2 regions of the Sporosarcina sp. P29 genome follow, and region 2 is predicted to be linked to the other one. Evidence: riboswitches for the same ligand, from Rfam matches in the RefSeq annotation. Region 2 holds a riboswitch; the other holds the start of a gene.
What was found. Region 2 has a riboswitch for cobalamin ahead of CSV68_RS05735 (DUF4430 domain-containing protein). Riboswitches for the same ligand answer to the same signal wherever they lie in the genome.
Positions count from the first base shown of each region.

Region 1: another riboswitch for cobalamin. It lies ahead of CSV68_RS09695 (hypothetical protein); the one in region 2 lies ahead of CSV68_RS05735 (DUF4430 domain-containing protein).

Region 1 covers NZ_PDYX01000009.1:55,464-63,120, reverse strand. Annotated here, with positions in the region: gene CSV68_RS09715 (NAD(P)H-binding protein) at 1-1,392, opposite strand, end outside; gene CSV68_RS09710 (TetR/AcrR family transcriptional regulator) at 1,592-2,152, shown strand; gene CSV68_RS09705 (GNAT family N-acetyltransferase) at 2,213-2,677, shown strand; gene CSV68_RS09700 (MATE family efflux transporter) at 2,674-4,020, shown strand; cobalamin riboswitch at 4,118-4,308, shown strand; gene CSV68_RS09695 (hypothetical protein) at 4,561-4,782, shown strand; gene CSV68_RS09690 (ABC transporter permease) at 4,833-6,776, opposite strand; gene CSV68_RS09685 (ABC transporter ATP-binding protein) at 6,766-7,527, opposite strand; gene CSV68_RS09680 (sensor histidine kinase) at 7,631-7,657, opposite strand, start outside.
Region 2 covers NZ_PDYX01000004.1:138,616-146,272, reverse strand. Annotated here, with positions in the region: gene CSV68_RS05735 (DUF4430 domain-containing protein) at 1-4,612, opposite strand, end outside; cobalamin riboswitch at 4,735-4,922, opposite strand; TPP riboswitch at 5,064-5,161, shown strand; gene CSV68_RS05730 (ABC transporter ATP-binding protein) at 5,247-6,017, shown strand; gene CSV68_RS05725 (ABC transporter permease) at 6,014-6,766, shown strand; gene CSV68_RS05720 (ABC transporter substrate-binding protein) at 6,763-7,657, shown strand, end outside.

The sequences.
Region 1 (7,657 bases), on a different contig from region 2:
TGCACCCAACTTATACATATGTTGACGGAAACAAGACATGACAAACGCGTGCATGTTGGCTTGTGTTACGTAATAAACAAACCATGGAATGGAAGGGAGATAATCATGAATGGCAATGATTACTTCATTTGACCCCGGAATTTTTCGAAACTCCATTCTGCCACGTTCATTGGAATCAGGATCCATTAATAATCCACCCGTTATATAGTAAAGCGAGCGATCTTTTGTACTACGATCAGCAGAATAACTAAGTTCTAATAGTGTTCGATCGCCTAGGAAACCGATGCGACAGTTTAATTGGTCGTCTACTTCCGTCTTGACCCAAGGATTAAGGAAAGTAGAAAGCCACTTAACGTAATAACGTGCAGTCTCATCAGCTGTCCAGCTATGAGGCAACGCGATTCGTTGTACAGATCGTACATCCTGTTTAAGCGGCCCCATTGGTGATTTCTTTTTCGGTGTTTCTTTTTCTTTCTTTTCTGCTTCAAGCGCTTCTCTTGCCGCTTGAATAAATGGAATTTCACCGTCACTAATACCTTCCATATAATGTTTCGGACTCACAACCATTGGATGTTTTAAGCTTTCCACCAATGGATAGACAATTTCTTTCGGTGTTTGTGTCACCAGACGCAACCAAAGCCTTGATAGACTTAGCGAGAAGAATGGAACATCCAACATTCGTGAAGATTTTCCTGCTACTTCTGCAGTTTTTTCCATCATAACTTTATACGTCATAACCTCGGGACCACCTATATCGATAGATCGTTGCGCAGGTTCAAAGTCTAGTATTAATGAGCTTAATGATTTCATCACATCATCCAGTGCGACCGGCTGTGTATCGGAACGTGTCCATTTAGGTAAAACCATTATAGGAAGCCGTCTAACTAGCTTCGACAAAATCGGAAAAGAAGAACCTTTCGGACCGACAATTAGCCCTGCACGTAATGCAGTGACAGGAACGTTATACGAGCGTAGAATACGTTCCACTTCTAAGCGGCTCTTCAAATGCCGTGATAAATCTTTTTCATCTTCATCTGGAATAATCCCACCCAAATAGACAATCTGCTTAATCCCTTGTTTTTTTGCCGCCTGTGCAAAATTATCTGCCAATATTACATCCATATCTTCGAAAGTTCCTTGAGATAATTTCGCTGATTTCAGCATGGAATGAACGAGATAAACCGCGACATCAGCACCAGCTAAACTCTTCTCCGCATCTTTCATAGAAAATAGATCACAAGAACGCCATTCTATATCTTCCGTATTCTGCCTCTGATCACCATTTCGTGACAGACCAATCACTTTAGCTTTTCCTTTAAGTTTTTTCAATAGATTATTGCCGATATAACCACTTGCGCCAGCTACAGCTACAACCAATTTCCTTTCACCCATACAATCTCACCCTCTCTTGTACGTATACAGTAAAACTACCCATTCCAAGAGTTTTATAAGCCTATATATTTAATTAATACTACTTTTAAGCAGTAGTCTTTGCTTTTTTCATTAAAAGTATTTATAATAAAATGAACGATGAAAACTATATTTGTTTTTTAAGTTTTACTTGATATGTATAAAGATAGGGGTACGATAAATGAAAGCACGTATTATGAAAGCTTTCCTCGAAGAAATTCATGAGAAAAGTATGAAGTTCACAATGGATGATCTAGCGAAAAGACTGGGCATCAGTAAACGAACGTTATACGAAAATTTTTCTTCAAAAACGGAAATTTTAGATGCGATTATTGACTCGACATTACAAGAGTTTGATGAAAAAACCGATATCATCATGAAAGACACTGAACTACAACTTGTAGATAAGATCAAGAAAGTCATTACAGTTATCCCAAAGTATAATGATTTTTATAACTGGCAAATCCTCGATCAGATGAAAAAAACACATCCCGTACAATGGGAACGCGTCCACTCTGCACTTCATGAATGGGATGAACTGCGCGAATTAATTGAACAAGGTATTCATGAAGGTATTATTGCCGATCAAAATGTAGAGTTACTAATGAAATTGATTATAGATGCAACGAACTCCACTCTTGATCGAAAGTTTTTCTACGAAAATCGCATGACCGTAACCGAAGCACTGGATTCTATTGTGGACATCCTGTTGTTTGGATTTATTAAGAAAAGTGACGACTAAAAAACTAATAAAACACTAAAAGTTTTTCTGTTTTACAAAATATGAAAGCGAGATGGAATTATGAGCCTCCACGCATGTGAGGTAACGAATGAAAATTGGCAAGATGTTGCCTATTTATCCGTACACGAAAACCAAAAGAACTTTATTGAAAGCAATTCATTTTCACTAGCACAATCTCAATTTGAACCAGAATGGAAATCCATTGGATTATATGATGGAGAAGAATTAGTCGGCTATGCGATGCATGGACGTGAAGCAGATGGCAATGTATGGCTTGATCGTTTTATGATAGATCAGCATCATCAAGGTAAAGGTTATGCCAGCAGATTTCTTAAACTCCTACTTACCAGAATGGAAGAAAAGTATCAATGCGACAAGATATATTTAAGTATTTATCCAAGTAATAAAGCCGCACAGCATTTATACGAAAAATTCGGTTTTAAGTTAAATGGAAAAATTGATGATGTAGGTGAATTCCCTTGCCTCATCATGGAACTTGATCTTCAAAGGAGTCCTTTGCAATGAATTCATCTTCACCCAAATTCAATCAATTGGATACTGAGCCAGTAGGACGTATCTTTTTACGTTACCTAATACCTTCAACTGTCGGTATGTTACTAATGGCAATCAATATTGTGGCGGACGGCATCATGGTTGGTAATCGATTGGGTGCAGAAGCATTAGCGGGAGTCGGAATTTCGGCTCCCGTTTATACTATCTTTTTTGCTATTTCTTTATGGATTGGTATAGGTGCCGCCACAAAATACTCCATGGCGATGGGTGCCAAAGATATTCAGAAGGCTCGTTCGATTTTCACACATGCGATTCTTTCTATATTCTTTTTCACCATTATACTAGGCTTGACCGCCTTTATTTTTAGGGATCCGCTAGCGTACGCACTAGGAGCGAATACGACCACTTTCCCTTATGTATCGGAATACTTATTTGTGATTTTACTGTTTGGCTTTATCTTTACTGTAGAGAACACATTTAGTATTTTCGTACGGAACGACGGAGCACCAAATCTTTCAATGGCGGGGCTAATTGTGACTTCTGTCGTGAACATCATCTTGAATTATGTGTTCTTATTCATTTTAGATTACGGCGTTGCCGGTGCTGCAATTGCTACAATTATCGCTTCTTTTTTGGGCATGCTAGTACTGGTCACCCATTTCTTTAAGAAGAATAATAACTTGAAACTGATTCGTTTAAAGTTCAATAAAAAGTTGTTTTTAGCAATCCTATTTGTCGGATTCCCGAGCTTTCTATCTGAGTTAGGGATTTCTTTCTTTACCATTACACATAATATTGCGTTTGAACGGATGGCTGGTACAGAAGGTGTTGCAGCATTCTCTATTTTGAACTATGTGCACAGTGTCATGCTAATGCTATTCTTAGGAATGGGTGGTGCAATTCAGCCACTGATCAGTTATTATCAAGGCTCTGGCAACCGAGAAAGAATGAAGGAAACCGTAAAAAAGGCCACCCTTACTGTAGTCATCGCAGGTGCTGTGTTTTTCCTCGTTGGCCAGTTTGCAGCGGGCCCTATTGTATCGATTTTCGGAGACTTCCCACAAGCCGTCAGAGATTTGGCCACTACCGGAATTAATTTATTCTTCATTGCTTATTTATTCACAGGTACAAACTTCGTGATGATGACGTATTATCAGTCAGTCGGCAATGTACGGATGGCCACTTGGATCACCGCTTCTCGCGAAATTATCATTATGTTGATTTTCTTGATGATCTTACCACGCTTCTTTGGGCTAAATGGTATTTGGCTATCTATCCCTGCGTCTGAGTTTATTGTATTTGTTGGAGTATATTTATATCAACGAAACGCGACTCGTCATTCGCTGAGTGGGTAACATGATTACAGACAAAAGTTATAGTGCAGATCCTATATGGATACTGCGCTATTTTGTTCCTTTCATAAATAATAGTGATATACTGAAAGAGCAACTGAATATCGTGTTAGAGATAGGTGCGTTTATTTTTCTTAAACGCTTAAAAGGGAAATCGGTGAAAAACCGATGCTGTCCCGCAACTGTGAGTTGGAGTATAATTCGTTACCACTGTTTCACCGCAAGGGAAATGGGAAGGTGAATTATACGTTGAAGACGAGCCAGGAGACCTGCCTAGATCAGTACACACCAATACCCTACGCGGATAGGAGGTGTCAAGTGCGGCTTATGAACAATCATACACAAGCCGACGTACGAAAAAACGGGATCAGGACATTCAATAGGTGGCTTCGATACAGCTTCTATCGATCCACTATATATGAATATCCGACTGAACCGTTTAATTCGTCATGGCTTCCCACTTAACATCCTTCCAGGTATTTACCGGACGGATGTTTTTTCATGTCAACGAACCAATACAAAACACGATGAGGAGAATGAACTATGCACAATCAAACAATTGATGACTTTACAAACTTATTAAAGGATACACTGATGTCGGATCGAGTAAGCACTCACTCTACCCCCCTTCCCATACTAGTAAAAGATGTAAAGAAACAAATATCCGAAGATTCCACTAATAACTCTGCAGAAAAAGCTAGACAATTGGCTAATTTAGATAAAGCATATCAAATCGTAGTAGCTGAATTAGTAGGTAGTAACTAATTTATAGTAAAACACCCCTGACTTTGATTTGTGTCAGGGGTGTTCTTGTGTTATAGAGATTCTTTAATGACACGCTTATAATTCAATACGGAAAGCAAACCAAATATAGAATAAAGTGCTGTGTAGATGAACATCACAATAATCGTTGGTGTCAGCATTTCAGTACCAAATAAGAACCAGCCGGATTTCACAGCAAAATAGCTGTGAAAAAGACCGACGATTAATGGAATACCGAAGTTAAATAGCTGTTTTCGTTGAACCCCTTTAAGTAAATCTGTCTGTGTAAAGCCGAGTTTACGAAGAATGGTGTAGTTGGATTTTTCATCTTCACTTTCATCCATCTGTTTAAAGTATAGTATGCACCCAGACGTTACAAGGAAAGCGAGGCCAAGGAACCCGACGATGAACATGATCATGCCCGCAGCTTGCATTTGTTCAATTCTTTCTTCAACCTTCGATTCATGCCCTGCCCAGTCGTTTATCCCCAATTCATTAAATAATTCATTTGCTTTTTCCACATCATTTTCATTGTCAATATCCACCCCATGATACTCTGTAAATTCGGATGTAATAGAAGGATCTTTGTCTTTATTCATTACCTGGAATACTTGATCATCCACTACCGCGACAACGAAAGCATAGGTCACACGCGTTGGGAGAACTGCTACCCTTTCCGTCCCTTTTAGTGTCAGATCATACAAATGCTCTTTACCTTGAAATTCGACTTGCTGATTCTCTTGGAATTTCATGAAGTTTTCCGTCAAACTATCGGAGTTGACGAAGAGCACTTCCTTTTCTGCTACGTCTATCTCCGACAATCCTTCATCACTAATGACGATCATTTCTGTATCGGTATAACTCACATCTGGACTATCCCCAACCGGAATAGATAGAACTCTCGATAAATCAACAGGTGTAGTCAATAGATCAATAGCTGTCTCTGTAAAGGCGATGCCTTTACTTTCAAGTGCCTGTGTAAACTCCATTGCACGTGTTTTATCAGGAATGGTAAAGTCAGCAGGAATAGTTCGCTCTACTGATTTCTCTACTGAATAATACGAGATATAACTTAACGAAAGTAATGCTATAGATAGCGCAGATAAAGATGTAATAATCATTAATAGAAAAGAATTCGATTTCATTCGAAACATAATCGAAGAGAGCGATAGTACGTCGTTAACGTTCAAATATCCTCCTTTACGATTACGAATCAGGTTAAAGATAAAGCTGACCGATCCTTTATAAAATAAATACGTTCCTACAATCACGGAAGCGAGTATGACAATCATCACTAGAAATAGCTGATTCACGAGGAACACACTACTAAATAATCGGGCTGATAAATAATAACCAACTATTATGAGGAGAATACCGAACACACCGATGACCGCTTGAAATACTGTCATCTTTTTCACTCGTTGCTGCGTCACAGTAGTCACACGGAACAAAGACAATATACTTTGTCGTTTAATAAATATCGCATTCATAATCAAAATCAATACAAAGATTGCCGCAAATACGACCAATGTCTGAAATAATGCCTCTGAAGAGAAACGCAAAGTCGCAACATCCATTACACCAGTGACCTTAAATAGAATCAGCATGAGTAATCGGGACATTGAAAACCCTAAAAATATCCCTACAACGAGAGAACCGATGTATAACACAAAATTCTCGACACTTAAAATACGAAAAACAGTTCCTTTCGTCATCCCGATCAATTGGAATAATCCAATTTCCTTACTGCGGCGTTTAATGAATAGATTGTTAGCATATAGCAAAAATACAGATACGATAACAATCAAAAAAACTGAACCTGATTTAATTGCTGCAGCACCTTTCACTCCTCCAGTTGCTTCGTCCAATGCTGGATCAAACTGCAAAGTTACGAATGAAAAGTACAAGCCTACGCTAAAAACCAGAGCAAAGATATACACATAATAATGCTTTAGATTTTTCTTGATATTGCGGAAGATTAACTGGTTAAGCGTCATATTGCACACCACCCAGAACACCTTGTGTTTTGATAATATCATTGAAAAATTCGTTTCGTGTTTGGGCTCCTTTATTCAGTTGCGTATAAATTTGTCCGTCTTTGATAAACACGACACGCTCACTAAAGCTTGCGGCAAGTGGGTCATGAGTGACCATCACAATAGAGGCATTTCGCTTCGTGTTGAGATCACTTAGTTTGTTTAACAAATCAGATGCCGCCTTTGAATCAAGAGCGCCTGTTGGTTCATCCGCAAAAATGATGCTTGGATCATGAATAAATGCTCGGGCAGCAGATGTCCTTTGCTTTTGTCCACCTGATATTTCGTTCGGATATTTCGTAGCAATTTCTGAAATCCCTAATTCTTCTGCCACAGCAAGAAACTTTTCATTGGCTAGTTTTCTAGAAACTTTCTGCACCGATAAGGGAAGCAGTATGTTTTCTTTTACTGTTAACGTATCGAGTAGGTTATAGTCCTGAAAGATAAAGCCTAGATGCCGTTTTCGAAATTCGGCCATTTGCTTTTCTTTCATGTCGTTGAGGTTCTGCCCTTCTATACTGATTGTTCCCTGGCTAACGCGATCAATGGATGAAAGAACGTTCAGCAGAGTCGTTTTCCCCGAACCCGATGCTCCCATGATACTAACGAATTCACCTTTTTCTACTTCAAGATCTAACGCACGTAATACTTCCTGTTTATTGAATTTATTGCCGTATGTTTTATAGATTTTCGTTGCTTGTAAAATAACCATATTTATCACTCCTTGTTTATTCTATTTTAATCAATGTACGGATTTTTCTCCTGCCTTTAATATGACAAGTAGAAAAAGCATGTGACGATACTGTCACATGCTTTTACAAACGCGCTATACGAATCATTTC
Region 2 (7,657 bases):
CCTCTGCTGTTTGAATAGCCGCTGTTAATTGTGCTTTATCAACAGTTTCTACTGGCGGCTCTACATTTTCCACATCAGAAAATTGTTGCCACACGGATTTGCCTGTTTTGATTTCTTGTAGGGCAATGAATGATTGCTCTAAAGCTTTCGCATTGACCCATTGATCAGCAGGTAAAGTAAAGGCAAATGCCCCATTTTTCGTTTGGAATTTGCTTAATGCATCTACAGGTGATTTCCCACCCTTTTGCCAATCAGCCGATGTAACGTCTTCTCCTAACGCAACAAGGCCTGAGATTACAGTCGCAATACTATTAGAGTTTTCTCCCCAAGCGCCCCAGCCAGCTGTATCCAGTTGTTGTTCGCGTAGGACGTGTTTCGCTCGTTCAATTGCGGCATTCACCGCACTATCATCTTGATAATTTGCTAGTGCCAATAAGACCATGCCTGTCATATCGGGATCAGCTGCGTCTTTTGCTTTTAATGAAAGCGAAAATCCGCCCTTTTCCTTTTCTTGCTTTAACACATGTTGCAAGGCTTTCTCTTTTGTTGTGTTATCCCATGTTCCTACATCTTGCCCGCGTTTCTCACCTGTATCTAAAGCGAGCATCGCCCATGCATGTTTATTTATAGATCCAATTGATCCGTCTGCCTTTTGTTGTGCTGCTAGCTCTGCATAAAGATTTCGTTTAGTTTCCCATGCAGTAGATGGATCTTTTCCAGCTGCTAGCAAACCGAAGATATAGCGAATATGATCCGTATCTGATTCATCTTGCCGTAATCCTGGATCTTTAGTGAGCCAATCTGGTAATTGTGCTGTGCCGTCGCTTAATTGAGAACTAGATGCACCTAATGCAACCAATTCCGTCCAACTAATTCCAGGCATGCTCCATCTGAAATTGGCCTTATTATATCTCTCCACTTCATAAAACCGTAACGTATCCGCAAGCATATCGTCTACCGTACGAATAACTTCTGGTATAGACGGAGTAATATTCGCAGTAGTTTTCACATTCGACTGCACTACTTCAGCAAGTCCAGTTATGGATAATGCTTCATTTGGTACTTCGCCTTGCACATGCAGAAGTACTTTCTGATTACTTTCAACCGTAACGGAGCCAATTGTTAGGGCACCACTTTCTGTAGTCCAGTTACTAACGTCTGAAGCCGCTTCCGTGAACGTGTCTCCACTTAATGTGAGTTCAATAGTCGGATCCTTGTCCCCGACTTTCAACTTCGTCATGGATTCAAGAACTGCATTGCGTTTATAGAAAATGTGAAGGTTATCATTTTCATTGACTGTGTTATCAATTAGTGAAGTAGATGATCCTGCATTAACATCCACAACCCACTGATCGCTGCCATGTAAACTTCCATTTTGAACGTTGTTAATCGATACAAAATTCTTTTTCGCTTGATCCAACTCGTAAGGAATATTTTGTTCTTTTAACAACTGTTCAACCACTTGTACAATCGTACTGCCTGTTTCGAAAGTTACTTCAGTATCTGAAAGAATCGAGCCATTCAATCCATCGATTTTCACTTTGGCTTTGTGTTTATCAGCTACTGCTTTTTCACCAACAATAATCTTGCTGTAAGGACGAGTAATCGAACTAAATTTGCCGTTCTTTTTCTCAGCTGACAGAAGATACTCACCTGGCTCGGCGAATACTATACTCGCTACTCCTTCTGCATTTGTCTTTACTTCTTGGCCATTTATAATAAATGGTTCATCATTTAAAAGTATTGTTGCATCCCCTACAACTCCACCTTCTTGTTTCAGCCTGATATTTACACGTTGTTCAGAAGTTGTCGTTAGTTCCTCTTGATCAAACCACGAATAAATTTGCGATGTGAAATCAGTAGTGAAATAAAGGGTCACTTCATCGTTTGCTGCTAGTGCATAATCAGCTATTCCTCTATCAATATATTGATTATTAACTGCATACATCCAACCATCAAAGCCTGGATTTATATCAAACGTTTTTAATCCATCGATGCTAGTTATATAATTACCTTGGGAAATATCAAGTTTCTTTTTATCCGATACATTAAAACCATTAGATTCCAAAGCTTTTACAATAGCATGAATAGCCAATGGGTTCTTTTCTGTCACATACCAGTTACCTACTTTATTGTTGCCTACCACATGAGTAATATCATATGGCTTTATGCTTATTTCCGTTAACGGTACAATCGTTTTATTAAAACCTTCTACACGAACTTTCACAGGTATTTCTTCTACTTGAATAGAGGTATCTTCAAATACCGCAAACTTCCCTGGGTGTGTGGCTGAAAATTCAAAGCTTTTTCCCTCTATATTATATGTTCCACCAAGCTTCACCCACTGGGATGTTTCATCTATAAACTCATAAGCCGCTAACTTTGCAGTATCAATTCCTTGTAGCTCATGGTCTTCAAATTTACTAATGAACATTGCTGATTGTTGATTCGGAAATTCTTTAATTTTTTCAATAGTGTCTTTACCTTTAGTTAGCATCATTTGGAATTCAAGTGAGTTTCCTATTAGACGCAATGTAGGAGGTGCAGTCAATGCATTGATTCTCTCATGAGTTATTAAGAAACCTTCATGTGTCTCTAGATTGATAATATCCGATAAATCCGGTAATGTAATAGCATATTTTTTCGCTTCAATCGTAGTAGTTATCGACTTTTCTTCTAACCTTTTTATGTCTGATACATAAAACTTCACATAATTTTCATTCATCGCTCGGATGTTAAGTAGAGATTCCTTTAGCTGAGCTTTTTCCATTTTAGATATCAGATTTTTCGAGTTAACAAATGCAGTTCCAGAAACGTCTAGACTAATATCAGGATCTAGCACTTTATGAATTACTCCACCTGTTATTCCTTCATACTCTACTTTTATTTGTACAGTTCCTGGTTTTAGTCCTTTTACCATTTTCTTATGTTCTGTTTTACCGAATGAATTTACTTCTACCTGACTTCCTTCAGGAGCACTCCAAGTAAAACCATTTTCTATACCCGCAATCTCATTTCCATGTTGATCTAAGACATTTGCTGTATATATGATACCGCCACCTACATTTGATACATGTGGTGATCCAGAATTCACAGTGATAGTAGTAGGAATTTGTTTTTGCCCAATGGTCAGTTGTATATTAGAAGATATAGTAGAATCTGCTTTTAAGCTAGCAGTAATAACTACTTCTCCCTCACCTATCGCCGTCACAACTCCTGTAATAGGATTGACACGTGCTAGATCTTCATTTGAACTTGTCCAAGCTACTTCAGGAATAATAACTTCCTTGTTTTCAGCATCATACGCATCTGCGTATAGCTTTACTGAATTACCCAACGGAAGGTTTTCATAGTTTTGTTCAGACTTAATTTCAATAGAAGAAGGGAGTTGTTTAACTGGATGTGAAGCGCCCATTCCAGATATCTCTGTAGAAACTTCCCCTAGATTACCTGAGAATTTATTAATTGCTGAATATACTTTGACGTATTTGATTTCTTCTAAATGAATAGGCTTTCCATGCTCATCTACAGCCCAACTAATATCCATCGCATCTCCGCCAGATCCTTGGATTGGAGTAGTATAAGGATTATTTGGTTGCTCATAATTCGTATTAAGAACTGGAATCGAGTCCACATAACCGTAACTAATTTGCTTTTTCTCTGTTCCAATCTCTGATGCGGAGAAATTATTTAAAATAGAAACTCCGCTAAGTGTATACTTTTCCTGATTAACTGTTGGAAACTGGTCTGGCGATGGATATCGACGCCCGCCTAATAAACCTTCCCTCCCTTTGTTATCAAACCATTTTCCAGCATTTTCACTTTGTCCTGCAGGATTCCAATACGTCACTTCGTAGTCTGTATAAGTATCGTCATTTTTATATTCGGACCCAGCTAAATGATACCAAGGGCCATCTTTATGGACTGCAACTTCAACTGCCCCAGGCTCTTGATTGTAGATCCCAGGTTTACCATTAACCTCAAAAGGATTTCCGAATACCGTAAAGTCTATGCCATACGGATTTAATGGATCATTTTTTATAGGCTCTTCAAATTCGACAACTAAATAACCTCCAAAACCACCTAACGATAATAAACCGCCATTTTTGGAACGGATTTTTTTTACTGCATCTGTCGTATAACTACCATTTGTATATTGACCTGGCGCTGGTACAAATTCAATAGCTTTTACTTTACTATACGATAAGTAAAATACTCTTTTAATATTCTGACCTTTGGAATCTATTGCTGATAAAAAAATTGTATTCAAACCTTCTGAGAGTTTTATTTCGTATAACTGCTCATTATTGGGTTTAATAAATACATTGTTCATTTCTACTCTAGGCACTAGGTTTTGCCCTTTATCATCTATCGCTTCAATGTCTAATGTAATAGCAGATTCAAACACATTCTCTCCGTACTCATAATTATTTACATAAATGCCGGCAGTTCTTTCTTTATCAAATTCTTTTACTGAGTCTGCTACTTCCACTTTCTCTTCTTCTGACTTGAATTGTTCATTCGCATGTACAATCGGATTGAATGACATTAGCACCCACAATACGCTCAATAACATAGACAACAATATATTCACTTGTTTACTATTTCCCAAATACTCCTACCCCCTATTTTTTTCAATAAAAAAATCCCGCCTCCGGAAAGAGACAAGGATGGATGGATGCGTGTGTAGACATACATAATACAACACAACATACATACCTTTTTCCGGAAGGTTGTAAGCATGGTATTATGGTAAGTCTCCTGACTTTTGGATACAAACGCAACTTCACCCTTCCCAGTACGAATACCAGTGGTTGTCTGAAGTCACTTTCCAATTACAGTGGCCGGACCGTTCAGGATTTTCACCTGATTCCTTTTTAAGTCTTGCAAGCTAGCAAGACACCAAAATACGCTATAAACTACTCTTAATCATAAGGAGTCGACATAACAATTGCAATAGCAAGATTTTTGTCGTTTACGGTATTTACCAAATTCCTATAATTGACCAATTAATTCCTGTGCTATCTTGACTATCTTTTCAGTCTATGTAACGATAAGAGATGGATAAACACTAGGGGTGCTGTAGCTGAGAGAGGCGTTCGCCTTAACCCTTGAACCTGCACTAGATAATGCTAGCGGAGGGAAGTGGACATATGACGGATTTCGGCCGTACTATGCAACCGCTTCGCACAGAGAAGTGGTTTTTTTGTGTGTATTTTTTGAAGAAATGAGAAGTGGTAAGAATGATGACTACTAAAGTTTTAGAATTTACGAACGTATCCTTTCATTATCAAGCAACGAATGCTTCGAAACCAACTGCTATTTTCAAGCAAGTCGATTGGCATGTGAATGAAGGCGAATTCGTCAGCATCATTGGGCCAAGTGGTTACGGGAAAAGCACATTGTTCCGACTCGTCACAGGGCTTGAGAATCCTGACAGTGGAGAAATTTCATTGAACGGAGAAGTGACAGAGAAGCGGTTAGGCAAAGTCGGCTATATGCCGCAGCAAGATTTGCTCATGCCATGGCGAACCATTCTTGAAAATGTTCGATTGCCACTGGAACTTCAAGGCAGTAAACCTTCTTCTGATGAAATCATCCAACTACTCGCTGATTTCGGATTGCCTGGAGAAGAAAACGCCTACCCTGGAAATTTATCAGGCGGCATGCGACAACGTGTTTCCTTTTTGCGAACGATCTTGACCGGCTCCACTATTTTCTTACTGGACGAGCCGTTTAGCGCACTCGATGCGATTACACGGCTGACGATGCAAGAGTGGCTGATCGACCAATGGCAAAAGCTCGATAAAACGATCGTCTTCATCACACATGATATCGACGAAGCACTATTTCTCTCGGACCGCATCTTTGTACTCGCGGAAAAACCGGTGCAGACGATTCGCGAAGTCATCGTACCTCTTAGCCGACCACGCACTATGCGTGACTTAGCACGACCTGAACTGATAGAACTAAAAGAGCAACTCATCAGCGAGCTTCGTTCGGAGGCACGGTTATGAAGAACATCACTTCGTATAGTTGGTCGCTACTTTTCGTTGCGATTTTACTTGGTTTATGGGAAATCAGCGCACGTCTATACGACAAAAGCTTTCTCTTCCCGTCTCCTTCAGCGATTCTGATCCGATTATGGGAGCTGAAAGCGGAGCTGTTTATCCACCACTTACCTCCGACGGCGTTAACGATTTTGATTGGCTTATCAATTTCGATCATAATCGGATCGACACTGGCAATTGCTATGTATAGTAAGAAACCGATCGAGCAGGCGTTTTACCCTATCCTGATCGCGTCGCAAACGATTCCCGTGATCGCGCTGGCGCCGATTTTCGTCTTGTGGTTTGGCTATAGTATTTGGAGTAAAGTGGCGGTCACCGTACTGATCACCTTTTTCCCGATTACCGTCAGCGTTTTTGACGGCTTACGCTCGTCTGATAAAAACTTACGTGAATTAATGCTGACAATGGGCGCATCCACAAAAGATATCTTCTATAAACTAGACCTACCTTCCGCCTTGCCGTCTTTCTTCTCTGGACTCAAAGTGGCGGTCACACTGAGTGTAATTGGTGCGGCTATTGGGGAATGGCTAGGCGCTCAGGCAGGACTTGGATATTTCAGCAGAAGAATGATGACGCAATTTGACAGTGCCGCTGTATTTGCACCGATCGTCTTGCTTTCTGCAGTAGGTATTATGTTCTTTCTACTCGTCGTCGTATTGGAAAAACACTTTTTACAATGGAGGAATCACCAATGAAAAAACGTCTGTTCCTTAGCCTCACGTTTCTACTTTTATTGCTAGCTGGATGTACGAATAATACACCCGCTACAGATCAAGATGAGACACCGAACAATGAAAAGAAACAAGTCAGCATCATGCTCGACTGGTATCCAAATGCAGTACATAGCTATATTTATGTAGCCCAGGAAAAAGGCTATTTCAATGAAGAAAACGTGGAATTGGACATTCAATTCCCTGCCAATCCGACAGACCCTATGAACTTGACCGCAGCAGGAAAAGTGACACTTGGACTGTATTACCAACCGGATGTCATTTTAGCGCAAGCCAATGAAGACATTCCGATCAAAGCAATCGCTTCTATCGTGCGTGAACCGCTAAATTACACCGTCATGCTAGAGGAAAGTCCGATTCAATCTCCTAAAGATCTCGAAGGCAAAACGATTGGCTACCCTGGGATTCCACTAAACGAATCTCTAATTAAAACGATGGTCACAAATGACGGCGGTGATTATGACAAAGTGAATATGATCGACGTTGGATTTGAACTCGAATCTTCACTCGTTTCAAAACGTGCCGATGCCGTGACCGGAACATTCATTAACCATGAAGTGCCTGTCATGAACTCAAAAGGATTCAAAACGCGCTATTTTAATCCAGTAGACTATGGTGTGCCGAATTATAGTGAAATTGTGTTGGTAACGAGTGACGAGACGTGGGATAAAGAACGAGACGCAATCCAAGCGTTCTGGCGAGCTGCACAAAAAGGCTATGAATTCATGGTAGAACAGCCTGAAGAAGCTCTCGACCTGTTGCTGAACAACCAAGATCAAGCAAACTTCCCGTTAGACAAAGCCATTGAAACAGAAAGTTTGAATGTCTTATTGCCGAAGATGGATACAGAAGGTG